Regions from separate parts of the Bacillus sp. Hm123 genome, predicted to be linked through region 2. Evidence: riboswitches for the same ligand, from Rfam matches in the RefSeq annotation. Region 2 holds a riboswitch; each other region holds the start of a gene.
The links. Region 2 has a riboswitch for S-adenosylmethionine ahead of ACSVDJ_RS05980 (methionine biosynthesis PLP-dependent protein). Riboswitches for the same ligand answer to the same signal wherever they lie in the genome.

Region 1 (3,920 bases), 260 kb from region 2:
GATCCACTTGGGATCGTTGAGATTTTGCGATCAGTTTGCTCACCTAGCTTCATAATCGACCCTTTACCGAATTGCTTTTCAATTTGCTTTAAAGCCATATCTAATGCTGCTTGACGATCGTTCATTCAAATTCCTCCTTAAAATAACAAATCTATTAAAAAATTAATTATTGAATTTCCTGTTTCAAAATCTATCATTACTATACCCTTTTTATGAGACAATTTCAAGTGAAAAGCGAACATTTATTCGCTTTTTTAATATTTACATGTTTTGAGAAAAAAGACCACACAATCTGAAGAAGGACATCGTTTGGAGAAAAGTTGGAGGAAAAAACTGATAAGCATCCGCCTATCTATATTACCACAGACTTTATCAAGAAGGGTATCTTTAATGACTGATTTCAATCAACTTATACGCTATTTTCATCATAAAAAGACCGACGCTAAAATGGAATATACAGTAACTAACCTATACCGTATAGATATTCCATCTAAGCGCCAGTCTTTTGTTTTTTCTTTTATGCCTCTACGGTAACTCCTGTTGCTTTTTCAATCGCTTGATTCAAATCAACAATTAAGTCCTTTGTAGATTCTAGTCCGATCGATAAACGAATTAACTCTTCTTTCACTCCAGACTTTTCTAACTCCTCTTTATTTAACTGTTGGTGCGTCGTTGTAGCCGGGTGAATGATCAATGACTTTCCATCCCCGACATTGGCAACATGTGACCATAATTGCACATTATCAATTACTGTTTTCCCTGCTTCTCGACCACCTTTAATACCGAAAACGACGATCGATCCGTTGCTATTGTTCAAATATTTTTTAGCTAAATCATGTGATGGATGTTCTGGTAAACTCGGATGGGAAACCCATTCCACACCAGGGTGATTGTTTAAATAGTTCACGATTTCTAATGTATTTTCGTGATGACGTTGAATTCGCAAATGAAGCGTCTCCAGTCCTTGCAGCAATAAAAAAGCACTATTGGCACTTAAAGCCGGACCAAAATCTCTTAACAGCTGCACTCGTAGCTTCACAGCAAATGCTGATCCTTCAATGTCAGCATATTTCAACCCATGATAAGATTCGTCAGGCTCTGTAAAACCAGGGAATTTCTCGCTGTCCCAATTGAACTTCCCACCATCTACTACGACACCACCAATCACTGTACCGTGGCCACTAATCCATTTCGTCGCAGAATGGACGACGATATCTGCCCCCCAAGTAAGCGGCTTGCAAACATACGGTGATGCGAATGTGCTATCGATAATTAGCGGGATACCATTCGCATGAGCGATATCTGCCACTTTCTCCACATCCAACACATTTAGAGATGGATTTCCGATAATTTCTCCAAAAAGAGCCTTCGTTTTCGGTGTAATCGCTTTTCGGTAGTTCTCAGGATCCGTCGAATCAACAAATTTAACGGTGATGCCATACTTCGGAAGCGTGTTAGCAAATAAATTATATGTACCACCATATAAATTACTCGCTGCCACGATTTCATCGCCCGCATGTGCTAAATTCAATATAGAAAAAGCGATGGCTGCCATTCCGGAAGATAATGCTACTGCGGCAGCTCCTTCTTCAAGCAATGCCACTCGTTTTTCAAATACATCAACCGTTGGATTCGTAATACGGGTGTAAATATTTCCAGGCTTTTGTAGCGCGAATAAAGCGTTCGCATGATCTGTATCTTCAAATACGTACGAAGTTGTTTCATAAATCGGTACAGCACGAGCTCCTGTCACTGGATCTGGCACCTGGCCTCCGTGTAATAACAATGTCTCTTGATCCCAATTTTCTTTTGTCATGTGTAAACCCCTCCTAAATGAATGTTTATGATGTTCTAGAGGAAGATAAAAAACCCCTCTTCTTATCAAAAAGAAGAGGGTTTAATGATTAGGTCCTCCTCTTATCTTCCAGACAAAAAAGTCTGTAGGAATTAGCACCGTTTCAGACAATATCGCCTGAAGGTTGCCGGGCTTCATAGGGCCTAATCCCTCCGCCGCTCGTAATAAGAGTGTCAATATTAAATTCAATAAGCCAGTAAACTCTTAAAAAGATTATATAATAATCCAATCAGAATGGTCAATAATATTTTGAATATTTTTATTTATTTTGATCGAGAGCGTGAAGTAAATAATGGCAGCCATATTTAACTGAACGCTTACGAATCCCCGCTCGACTTCCCACAAGGTTAAGCTGATAAACTTTCGTCTCTTGAGAACGTTCGGCCAGGCCAATCCAAACAGTGCCAGGGGCTTGGCCATCCATTTCATCAGGACCAGCCACTCCAGTAAAACTAATAGCAAAATCACTATCGAAAATCGCTCTTGTATTTTCTGCTAGTTCAAGTGCACATTGTTCACTGACAGCTCCATATGTATCAATAGTCTCTTTTTTCACATTAACAAGTTGCTTCTTCGCATCATTGGAGTAACAAACGATCCCGCCTTTAAAGATCGCACTCACACCTTCGACAGCTGTCAATTCACTTTGGAAAAGACCACCTGTTAAACTCTCAGCAGCTGCAATCGATAAATTTCTTTCCTTCAGTAATTCCGCCAACTCTTCCACAATCGTTGTTTGGTCATACCCATAAAAATATGGACCGACACGTCGGAGAATTTCAGCTTCTACTTCCTGAATCATGCCAATAGCTTCTTCTTCTGATTCATGCTTCGCTGTAATTCGAAGCGTGACCTCTCCATCTCCTGCTAATGGGGCAATCGTTGGATTCTTTTGATTGAGTAACAAGTCTTCCACTTCAACCTCAAGAGCCGATTCACCAATTCCGAAAAACCTCAATACCCGAGACTCGATTCGCTCGACTTTCTCTAACAGTTGGATCAACTCATTTTTTCCATAGTTTAAAAACATCGGTTGCATTTCTTTCGGTGGTCCAGGCAATAACATATACTGTTTTCCACTTGCTTTAAGTAACATCCCCGGAGCCATGCCATAATCATTTGGTAATACTGTACTTCCGCTCATCACTAAAGCTTGTTTCTTATTATTTTCAGTCATTGTTCGGTTCACTTTGACAAAATACGCTTCTATACTTTTCAAGGCGACTTCATTATATTCAAGTTCACACCCAATATGTTTGGCAAGCGCTTCCTTCGTCAAATCATCCTTTGTCGGTCCAAGTCCGCCTGTGAAAATTAACAGATCGGCACGCTTCTCCGCTTCTTTCACCACATCAACCAGTCGTGTCGGATTATCTCCCACAACTGTATGATAGTATACATTAATGCCGATTTCGGCTAAATGATGAGAAAGAAACTGTGCATTCGTATTGGTAATTTGTCCTAGTAACAACTCAGATCCTACAGCAATAATTTCAGCGTTCATACTAACACCCCTACTTCTAAAAAAGCTGACAAAAACATTGAATGACTGCCCTTAGCGCTCATATAGTATCCACTATAACAACTATATGATAGTAAGAGTGTGTCTGATTCTTTGCTTAAGTCAGCCTCCTATCTATTATTTTGAATGTTTAAATACGTGACGATTGAGATAGAAATAATCCCAACCGGACCATATCGTAAAGAATGTCGCTACCCATAGTGAGATATCAGCAAATGGGATCGACAAGCTTTCAAATGGCGCATTATGGAGCAATAGAGCGGAAATCGCAATAATTTGCGTCCATGTTTTGATTTTGCCAAGCATATTCGCAGCGACCACTTCGCCTTCACCAGCAAGAATAAGGCGCAGCCCCGTGACAGCAAATTCGCGGCTAATAATGATGATGACAATCCAAGAGGCAGCAAACCCTAGCTCAACTAAAACGATGAGTGCCGCAGATACGAGTAATTTATCTGCCAACGGGTCCAAAAACTTCCCTAAGTTCGTCACTAGATTGTACTTTCTTGCAAGATAACCATCGATCCAATCCGTTGTTGCTGC
Region 2 (3,920 bases):
TAACTGCCTCTTCATTTTTCAATTCAAACGAAAGGACGGCCCCTGCCCCTCTTGCTTGATAGGAATGTACTTCATGTCCTGGATGATCCGTTAACCCAGGGTAATAAACTTTCTCGACTAGTTCATGCTTTTGTAAAAAGTCAGCTAACTCTTTAGCTGTTTCGGAAGACTGCTCTAAGCGTACATGAAGAGTTTTCAGGCCCCTTAATACAAGCCAAGAATCATGAGCACCTAATACAGCGCCAAACGTATTTTGAAGCTGATATAAGCGGTCGCCTAATTGTTCGTCTTTCGTTACAGCCAGCCCAGCTAATACATCGCTATGACCGGACAAGAACTTTGTTGCACTATGCAGAACAAGGTCGACACCTAACTCAAGAGGCTGTTGTAACGCGGGTGTTAAGAACGTATTGTCGACAAAAGTTAAACAATAATGTGCCTTTGCTAGCTTAACGATCCCACGAATGTCAGTCACTTTTAATAATGGATTAGACGGTGTTTCGATATAAATAAGCTTCGTGTTTTCTCTTATGTTTGAAGCCACTTCATGTAAATTGCTCATATCAACAAATGTATAATCAATCCCAAATCGGTTTAACACGGTCGTCACCATTCGATACGTGCCCCCGTATACATCTTCCGTGATTAAAACATGATCTCCTTGCGAAAGTAATAAAAACGCGGTAGAAATAGCTGCCATACCTGATGAGAAAGCAAATCCTCTCGTTCCGCCTTCTAATTCAGCGATCGCTTCCTCTAATGCTTCCCTTGTTGGATTGCCTGAACGACTATAATCATAATTGCCAAATTGGTCAAAATCCGCTTGATGAAAGGTGGACGCATGCTGCACAGCAACGCTTACTGCGCCTGTTTGTTCATCAAATTTATGACGATTATGCAATAATTTCGTTTGAAAGGAATATGTTTTTTCCATACCTATCACTCCTCTTTCATTATGTTAAATGCCTGTGTTAAATCAGCTAATAAATCTTCAGTATGCTCAATCCCGACCGAAAATCGAAGCAGACGATTACAAACTCCACGCTCGAGCCGTACCTCTTCTGGAATGTCCATATGAGTCTGTGTAGCGGGATACGTAATAAAGCTTTCAACTCCACCGAGACTTTCCGCAAATGAGATCAACTGAAGGCTTTGTAAAAAAGGATCGACCCAATTTTCTGAAGCTATTCGGAAAGATAGCATTCCTCCACGCCCTGGATAAAAAACATCCGTTACTTCCGGACAACATCGCAAGAATTCTGCTATTTGCTTAGTGTTTTCTTCATGCTGCTTCATTCGCAGCCCTAATGTTTTTAACCCCCGAATTAATAACCAAGAATCGAACGGTGATAAGACCGCTCCGGCGGCATTTTGTAGCTCTGCTATTTTTCCTGCTAACTCCTCACCCTTCACAGCTACTAGTCCAGCCAATACATCGTTATGTCCACCTAAATACTTCGTCGCGCTATGGATGACAATATCCGCTCCGTCTAAAAGTGGACGTTGAAGCAATGGCGTATAAAACGTATTGTCAACAATCAATAACAGCCCATTCTCCTTAGCAAAAGCGGCTACAGCTTTTATATCTACTTCCTGTAAAAGAGGGTTCGTTGGCGTTTCAAGGAAGATGACCTTTGTAGTTGGCGATAGCTTCTCTCTCGTTTTAGACAAATTTTGAAAGCTATCATAAGTAAACGATACGCGATACTTTTTCCACATTTTCTCGAACAATCGATAAGTGCCTCCATAAAGATCCGCAGATACAAGCCATTCATCTCCAGGCTCAGTTAACGATAGAATCGTATGAATAGCCGCCATACCTGAAGAAAAAGCGAACCCCGCATCTCCTCCTTCTAACTCGGCTATTGCTTGTTCTACAATCTGTCTAGTCGGATTTCCTGTACGAATGTAATCAAATCCGGTAGAACGCCCAATTCCTTCATGGCGATAAGCGGTAGAAAAATAAACAGGTGGATTCACTGCCCCCGTCTGTTCTTCACTCCGATTCCCAATTTGCGCTAAAATCGTCTCTATATGCTTATTTCCCATGTTATCCTCTCCTTACTAGTAGCGATTTATTTAGAAAAAACAAAAAAGCCTTCTTAAGAAGAAGGCTTTTTCTATCACTTCTTCTCATCTTTCGGACTTTTCGTCCGCTGGATTTAGCACCTTGACTTACAAATAGTCGGTTGCTGAAGTATCATCGGGCCAGTCCCTCCACTTCTCTTGATAAGAACCTATTTAATTTAAAATTTTTCGTTTTTATTACTGTACAGGATCAAATGATCAATAGCAACTCTTTTTTGAATATTTATTTTTTTCTAATAAAGTGAAACTTCAATCAGTGGGGTTTTCTTCATCCCCGCTGATTGTTAGTTGAACCAATCGGGCTTTTATGGGCTGTTGATCTCCCACCTACATGTCTGCGCTCCTTCTGTCATGTTGAGATGGGAGTCTTACAGCCCGTTAATGCGGGATAAACAATTAGATATTTTTGTTAATTTTCTGAAAATTTTGTTGATTATCTTTTTAGCCTATTATACAATAAAAAACATTAACTTATAATGCAGGCTTCTTAGAGAATTTTACTTAAATAACAAAAGGAGAGAGTAAACGTATGCACAATTTGCGAGAAGATGCTTTAGAAATTCATCGACACCACCAAGGAAAGTTAGAAACGTCAGCGAAATTAAATGTAAAGAATGTTAAAGATTTAAGTCTAGTGTATTCGCCTGGAGTAGCAGAACCATGCTTAGAGATCCATGCTCATCCCGAAAAGATATATGAGTATACTATGAAGGCGAATACTGTTGCAGTCGTTTCAGATGGGACAGCCGTTTTAGGTCTTGGTGATATCGGAGCAGATGCCTCGCTACCCGTTATGGAGGGAAAAGCCATTTTGTTTAAAAATTTCGCGGGCGTTGATGCTTTCCCTATTTGTATCGACACGAAAGATCCTGAAGAAGTGATCAAGACCGTTAAATTATTGCAATCTTCCTTCGGTGGCGTCAATTTGGAAGATATTAAAGCACCTAATTGCTTTCTAATCGAAGAAAGGTTAAAAAAAGAAATGGATATTCCCATTTTCCACGATGACCAACACGGAACAGCCATCGTCACACTTGCTGGCTTAATTAATTCCTTAAAGCTCGTGCACAAAACATTTAGCGATATTAAAGTCGTTATAAATGGCGCAGGTGCTGCCGGGATCGCTATCGCTAACTTATTATATAGCTTTGGCGTAAAGGAAATCATTATGTGTGATTCTAAAGGAGCGATATATGCAGGAAGACCTCATGGGATGAACTCTGTAAAAGAAGACATCGCAACGTTTACTAATCCTAACCGAATAGAAGGCCGACTTGAAGAAGCGATTATCAATAGTGATGTATTTATTGGTGTGTCTGCTGCTGGAGCGTTAACATCAGAAATGGTCCGTACAATGGCACAAGATCCGATCGTCTTTGCGATGGCCAATCCTAACCCAGAAATTGATCCGATAAAGGCAAAAGCAGCCGGAGTTAAAGTGATTGGCACAGGACGCTCAGACTTCCCTAACCAAGTAAATAATGTTCTTGCTTTCCCAGGGATATTCCGCGGAGCACTTGATACTCGATCAACTGATATTAATGAAGAAATGAAAATTGCCGCTGCTCACGCCATCGCTTCCCTCATAGCAGACCATGAACTAGCAGATGATTATATTATCCCTTCAGCATTTGACGCCCGGGTTGCACCAGAAGTAGCCGCTGCTGTAGCCGCCGCTGCTATTCACTCAGGTGTCGCTCGTCAACATATTAATGTTGATTCCCTACGTCACAAAACCTACCAGCTATCAGCTATTCAAGTAAAACCTGCTGAAATTATTTTATAATAAAAGGTCGATCACCATATGCTTCAATATGATGATCGACCTTTTC
Region 3 (3,920 bases), 330 kb from region 2:
AAATGGCGCAGACTTGTATTCTAAACCGCCAATTTCTAATTTCATATCAGAAATAATGGGCACCGCATACCATTTCAAACCGAGTTCACGAAACCATGGAAACTCTGGGTGAACGAGTTCCACTTCCTTCATCAAATGACTAGGGGCTTGCTTCCACTGCGGGGACTCGTTACCGATTTGTACGACCCATGGTAATAAATCAAAGTCGGTGCCTGCTCCGCGCCAGCCCAGTTTCTCACAGTGTTTCGTAAATTCTACTGACGAAGGATCACCAACAGTCCCCACCTCTGCCTCATAGCCAGCATAACGAATTAATTGATGATTCCAAAGCCGCACCTCGTCTCGATTCGGCACAGTCGGCGGAAATACCGTAATGGTCGGGCGAATTTTCCCATCATTTGTGGCATAAGCAACATGCTGCTCAAGTGCTGTGAACACGTCCTCTGCCGTACGTGCTTCCCTTGCATCAAATACATGTAGCGTTTGCCAAAACAAGCGACCAATACAACGATTGCTATTGCGCCAAGCCATTCGCGCTCCATGCACTAACTCTTCATATGTATGACTATAGCTTCCAGTCGTTTCGATTTGCTCCTGAATCTCTTGCAAACGTTTCGTTCGTTCCACTTCTGACTTATTTAACTCTCGGTAACATTGTTCAATAAAGGCCCTCGCCTCGTTCCAAAGTTGCCTATTCATTCATGCTCCACCTTCAATAGATTGCTTTTACCGAAAGTATATCATTTTTTTCTTTAACAATCTTGCGGCAATTGCTCTCGGATGATCTTAAACGTCCCTGTTCCTTTGCCAAGCAACCGTCCATCCGCATCGGTGATTTCGCCTTCAATAAATGCAATTTTGTAGCCTTGCTGAAGGATCGTTGCTTCCGCAAATATTTCACCTGAAGATACACTAGCGAGAAAATGCGTCGTTAAATTAGTCGTTACACATTTTTCTTTTGTGACCGCCCGAAGCAGCATCCCTTGAATGAAATCAAGCATCGTCGCATACACCCCTCCATGCAACGTGCCATTCGTATTCAATAATACATCTTTAATATTCAGCTTAATTTTCACCCGATCGTCTGTAAACTCAACCACTTCAAAGCCAATATGCTGAAAAAATACGTTGTTCTCGAAATCCTCTTTAATAAACTGTAATGTTGTCGTCATGCTCTCTCCATCCTTTCTTCGTTCCTACCTTTTTAATTCTTGAATCCCATCGAAAAACCTGCAAAGATAAGAAAAAGCTACCTTACATAAGCAAGATAGCCTTAATTCGTATACACTTTCTTCGGACGCGCCATTTTTCTGGAACGCCACTGTGGAACAGCAATTCCGATTAAAATCAATAAAACCCCGGTTGTCTGCTCCGGCGTGATCTGTTCACCAAGAATTACCATCGCTGATAAAATAGCCGCCGGTAATTCCGCCGCTCCAACAATTGTTGCCGTTCCAGAATCGATATGTGGGGTCCCAATCGCAAAGAGAATCACTGGTAGGATGACCCCGAACAGCGCGGAGAGTAAACCATATGCCCATAACCCGCCTGTGAGCGTCCCATCCACAATAAAGGTAGGCGGTACAAAGAATAATACCGTCACAAATCCCCCAACTGTAATCACTAAACTTCTTTGAATCGTCGGTACACCTTTTCCCGCTTTTCCACTAAAGAAAATAAATAAAGCGAACGTAATCGCTGCTAAAAAGCCGAACACAAGCCCTTTCGTCTGGTTCATCCAATCGATTTGATCAGATAGAAGACCTCCTGCTAACAATGTACCTCCCCAAAGAAAGACGATCGAAATTAACTTTAAATTAGATGGCCAAGTTCTTAAATAAATCGCCTCTATCACAATCCCGATCCAAGTAAATTGAAACAGTAGCACAATCGCCATCGAAGCAGATAACTGTTCAATACTCGTCGCATAAAACACGCCGGTTAAGCTTAATAAAATTCCAACTCCCAACAACGAGCCTAGCTGTTTCATATTTAACTTCACTCGTTTCGTAAACAACACAATCACGAATAATAACAGCAATCCCAAAAAATATTGAGCACCCGTCGCCTGTTCTGCCTGATAACCAGCATTTGTCGTCAGTTTAACTACCGATGAATGCAAGCCATAGCTACAAGCGCCTAACAATACGAATAAAGAATAACGAAGCTGACTCAACTTCTTTGCCTCCTCCAATTGATCGATCCGAATGTCAAATTAATGCAAGTATAGTCCTCTAATTCACGTTCATCAATGGGATTACTCAAATTCCTAAAACTCAGAAATTTCCCATTTTACACGCTATTTTTCAATAAAAATTAAACAAATATTCTAAATATTCTCTTGACTCTTTCCTTCACAACCGCTATGATGTTTCTATCAATTAAATAACGTTTTCTTATCAAGAGAAGCCGAGGGTACTGGCCCTAGGACGCTTCAGCAACCAGCCGATGATCGGCCCGGTGCTAACTCCAGCAAACGACTGTACTCGTTTGACAGATAAGAAGGAATAGCGATCGCTAATGACAACACCTTCTTATTTTTTAAGAAGGTGTTTTTTATTTTAGAGAGGGTGAAGAAAATGAGCTTTTTAGATCGATTGAAACACGAGGTGCTAACGGCGGACGGAGCGATGGGGACATTACTTTATTCATATGGAATTGATTTTTGCTATGAAGAATTAAATGTGGAAAAACGAGAAGTGATTGAACAAATTCACCTTGAGTATATTAAAGCAGGAGCGGATATCATTCAAACGAACTCCTACGGGGCCAATGCCTATAAACTAGCGCGCTACGGCTTGGAGCATCGCGTACAACAATTCAACAAAGCTTCGATGCAAATTGCGAAAAAAGCGGCATCCCCACATGATCGCTTCGTGTTAGGAACGATTGGCGGCATCCGTGGGATGAGAAAAAATAGCGTGACATTAACAGAAATTGAAGCGGCAATTCGTGAGCAAGCGGACAGTCTTTTATCCGAACAGCCAGATGGCCTCCTGTTTGAAACGTATTATGATTTTGATGAATTAACAACCGTGTTAAAAATGGTTCGTCGTCTGACTGACCTCCCACTCATCGCCCAAGTGTCGATGCATGAGCCAGGTGTACTTCAAAACGGGATGGCGTTAAATCAAGCACTTCATCATCTCGAAGGATTAGGAGCGGACGTCGTTGGAGTGAACTGCCGACTCGGTCCTCACCATACGATTCAAGCGTTAGAAGAAGTGGCCTTGCCGGAAAAAGCCTTCCTATCGGCCTATCCAAATGCCAGTCTACTAGATGTCGAGGACGGGCGAATCGTCTATGAATCAGAAGCCGATTACTTCGGGCAAGCGGCTGTCAAGCTACGCAACGAAGGGGTTCGCTTAATCGGTGGCTGCTGTGGAACGACGCCAAAGCATATTGAAGCGACGAAAAAAGCGTTAGCCTCTCTCCCGCCGATCACCAAAAAAAAAGTGAAAACAAAACAACCGATTATCATTGCAGAAACGGCCGTTCCGTCTCTTCCACGCCTGCATGAAAAAGTGAAAACGGAACGAACGATTATCGTTGAACTAGATACACCGAAACAGCTAGATACCAATGCTTATATCGAAGGGGCAAAAGCGTTGCACGAAACAGGCATCGCTGCGGTTACGATGGCCGATAACTCGCTCGCTTCCCCGCGAGTCAGCAACCTTGCGATCGCATCTTTATTGAAAATGAATCATCATATTCGGCCGCTCGTCCACATTACATGCCGCGATCGTAATTTGATCGGGCTGCAATCACATTTAATGGGCTTACACGCACTAGGCTTGCATGATGTACTAGCGATCACGGGCGACCCGACAAAAATTGGCGACTTCCCCGGCGCGACTTCGGTCTATGACGTATCCAGCTTAGAACTGATTCAATTAATTAAGCGAATGAATGAAGGC

Region 1: another riboswitch for S-adenosylmethionine. It lies ahead of ACSVDJ_RS07310 (O-acetylhomoserine aminocarboxypropyltransferase/cysteine synthase family protein); the one in region 2 lies ahead of ACSVDJ_RS05980 (methionine biosynthesis PLP-dependent protein).
Region 3: another riboswitch for S-adenosylmethionine. It lies ahead of ACSVDJ_RS04185 (bifunctional homocysteine S-methyltransferase/methylenetetrahydrofolate reductase); the one in region 2 lies ahead of ACSVDJ_RS05980 (methionine biosynthesis PLP-dependent protein).

Annotation. Positions count from the first base shown of each region.
Region 1 is NZ_CM200277.1:1,402,278-1,406,197, reverse strand. Features, by position in the region: gene recA (recombinase RecA) at 1-125, opposite strand, end outside; gene ACSVDJ_RS07310 (O-acetylhomoserine aminocarboxypropyltransferase/cysteine synthase family protein) at 518-1,816, opposite strand; SAM riboswitch class I at 1,915-2,026, opposite strand; gene ACSVDJ_RS07305 (competence/damage-inducible protein A) at 2,115-3,359, opposite strand; gene pgsA (CDP-diacylglycerol--glycerol-3-phosphate 3-phosphatidyltransferase) at 3,495-3,920, opposite strand, start outside.
Region 2 is NZ_CM200277.1:1,137,399-1,141,318, reverse strand. Features, by position in the region: gene metC (cystathionine beta-lyase) at 1-934, opposite strand, end outside; gene ACSVDJ_RS05980 (methionine biosynthesis PLP-dependent protein) at 940-2,049, opposite strand; SAM riboswitch class I at 2,131-2,236, opposite strand; gene ACSVDJ_RS05975 (NAD(P)-dependent malic enzyme) at 2,618-3,874, shown strand.
Region 3 is NZ_CM200277.1:809,461-813,380, reverse strand. Features, by position in the region: gene ACSVDJ_RS04200 (nitric oxide synthase oxygenase) at 1-699, opposite strand, end outside; gene ACSVDJ_RS04195 (PaaI family thioesterase) at 753-1,172, opposite strand; gene ACSVDJ_RS04190 (EamA family transporter) at 1,274-2,176, opposite strand; SAM riboswitch class I at 2,394-2,504, shown strand; gene ACSVDJ_RS04185 (bifunctional homocysteine S-methyltransferase/methylenetetrahydrofolate reductase) at 2,580-3,920, shown strand, end outside.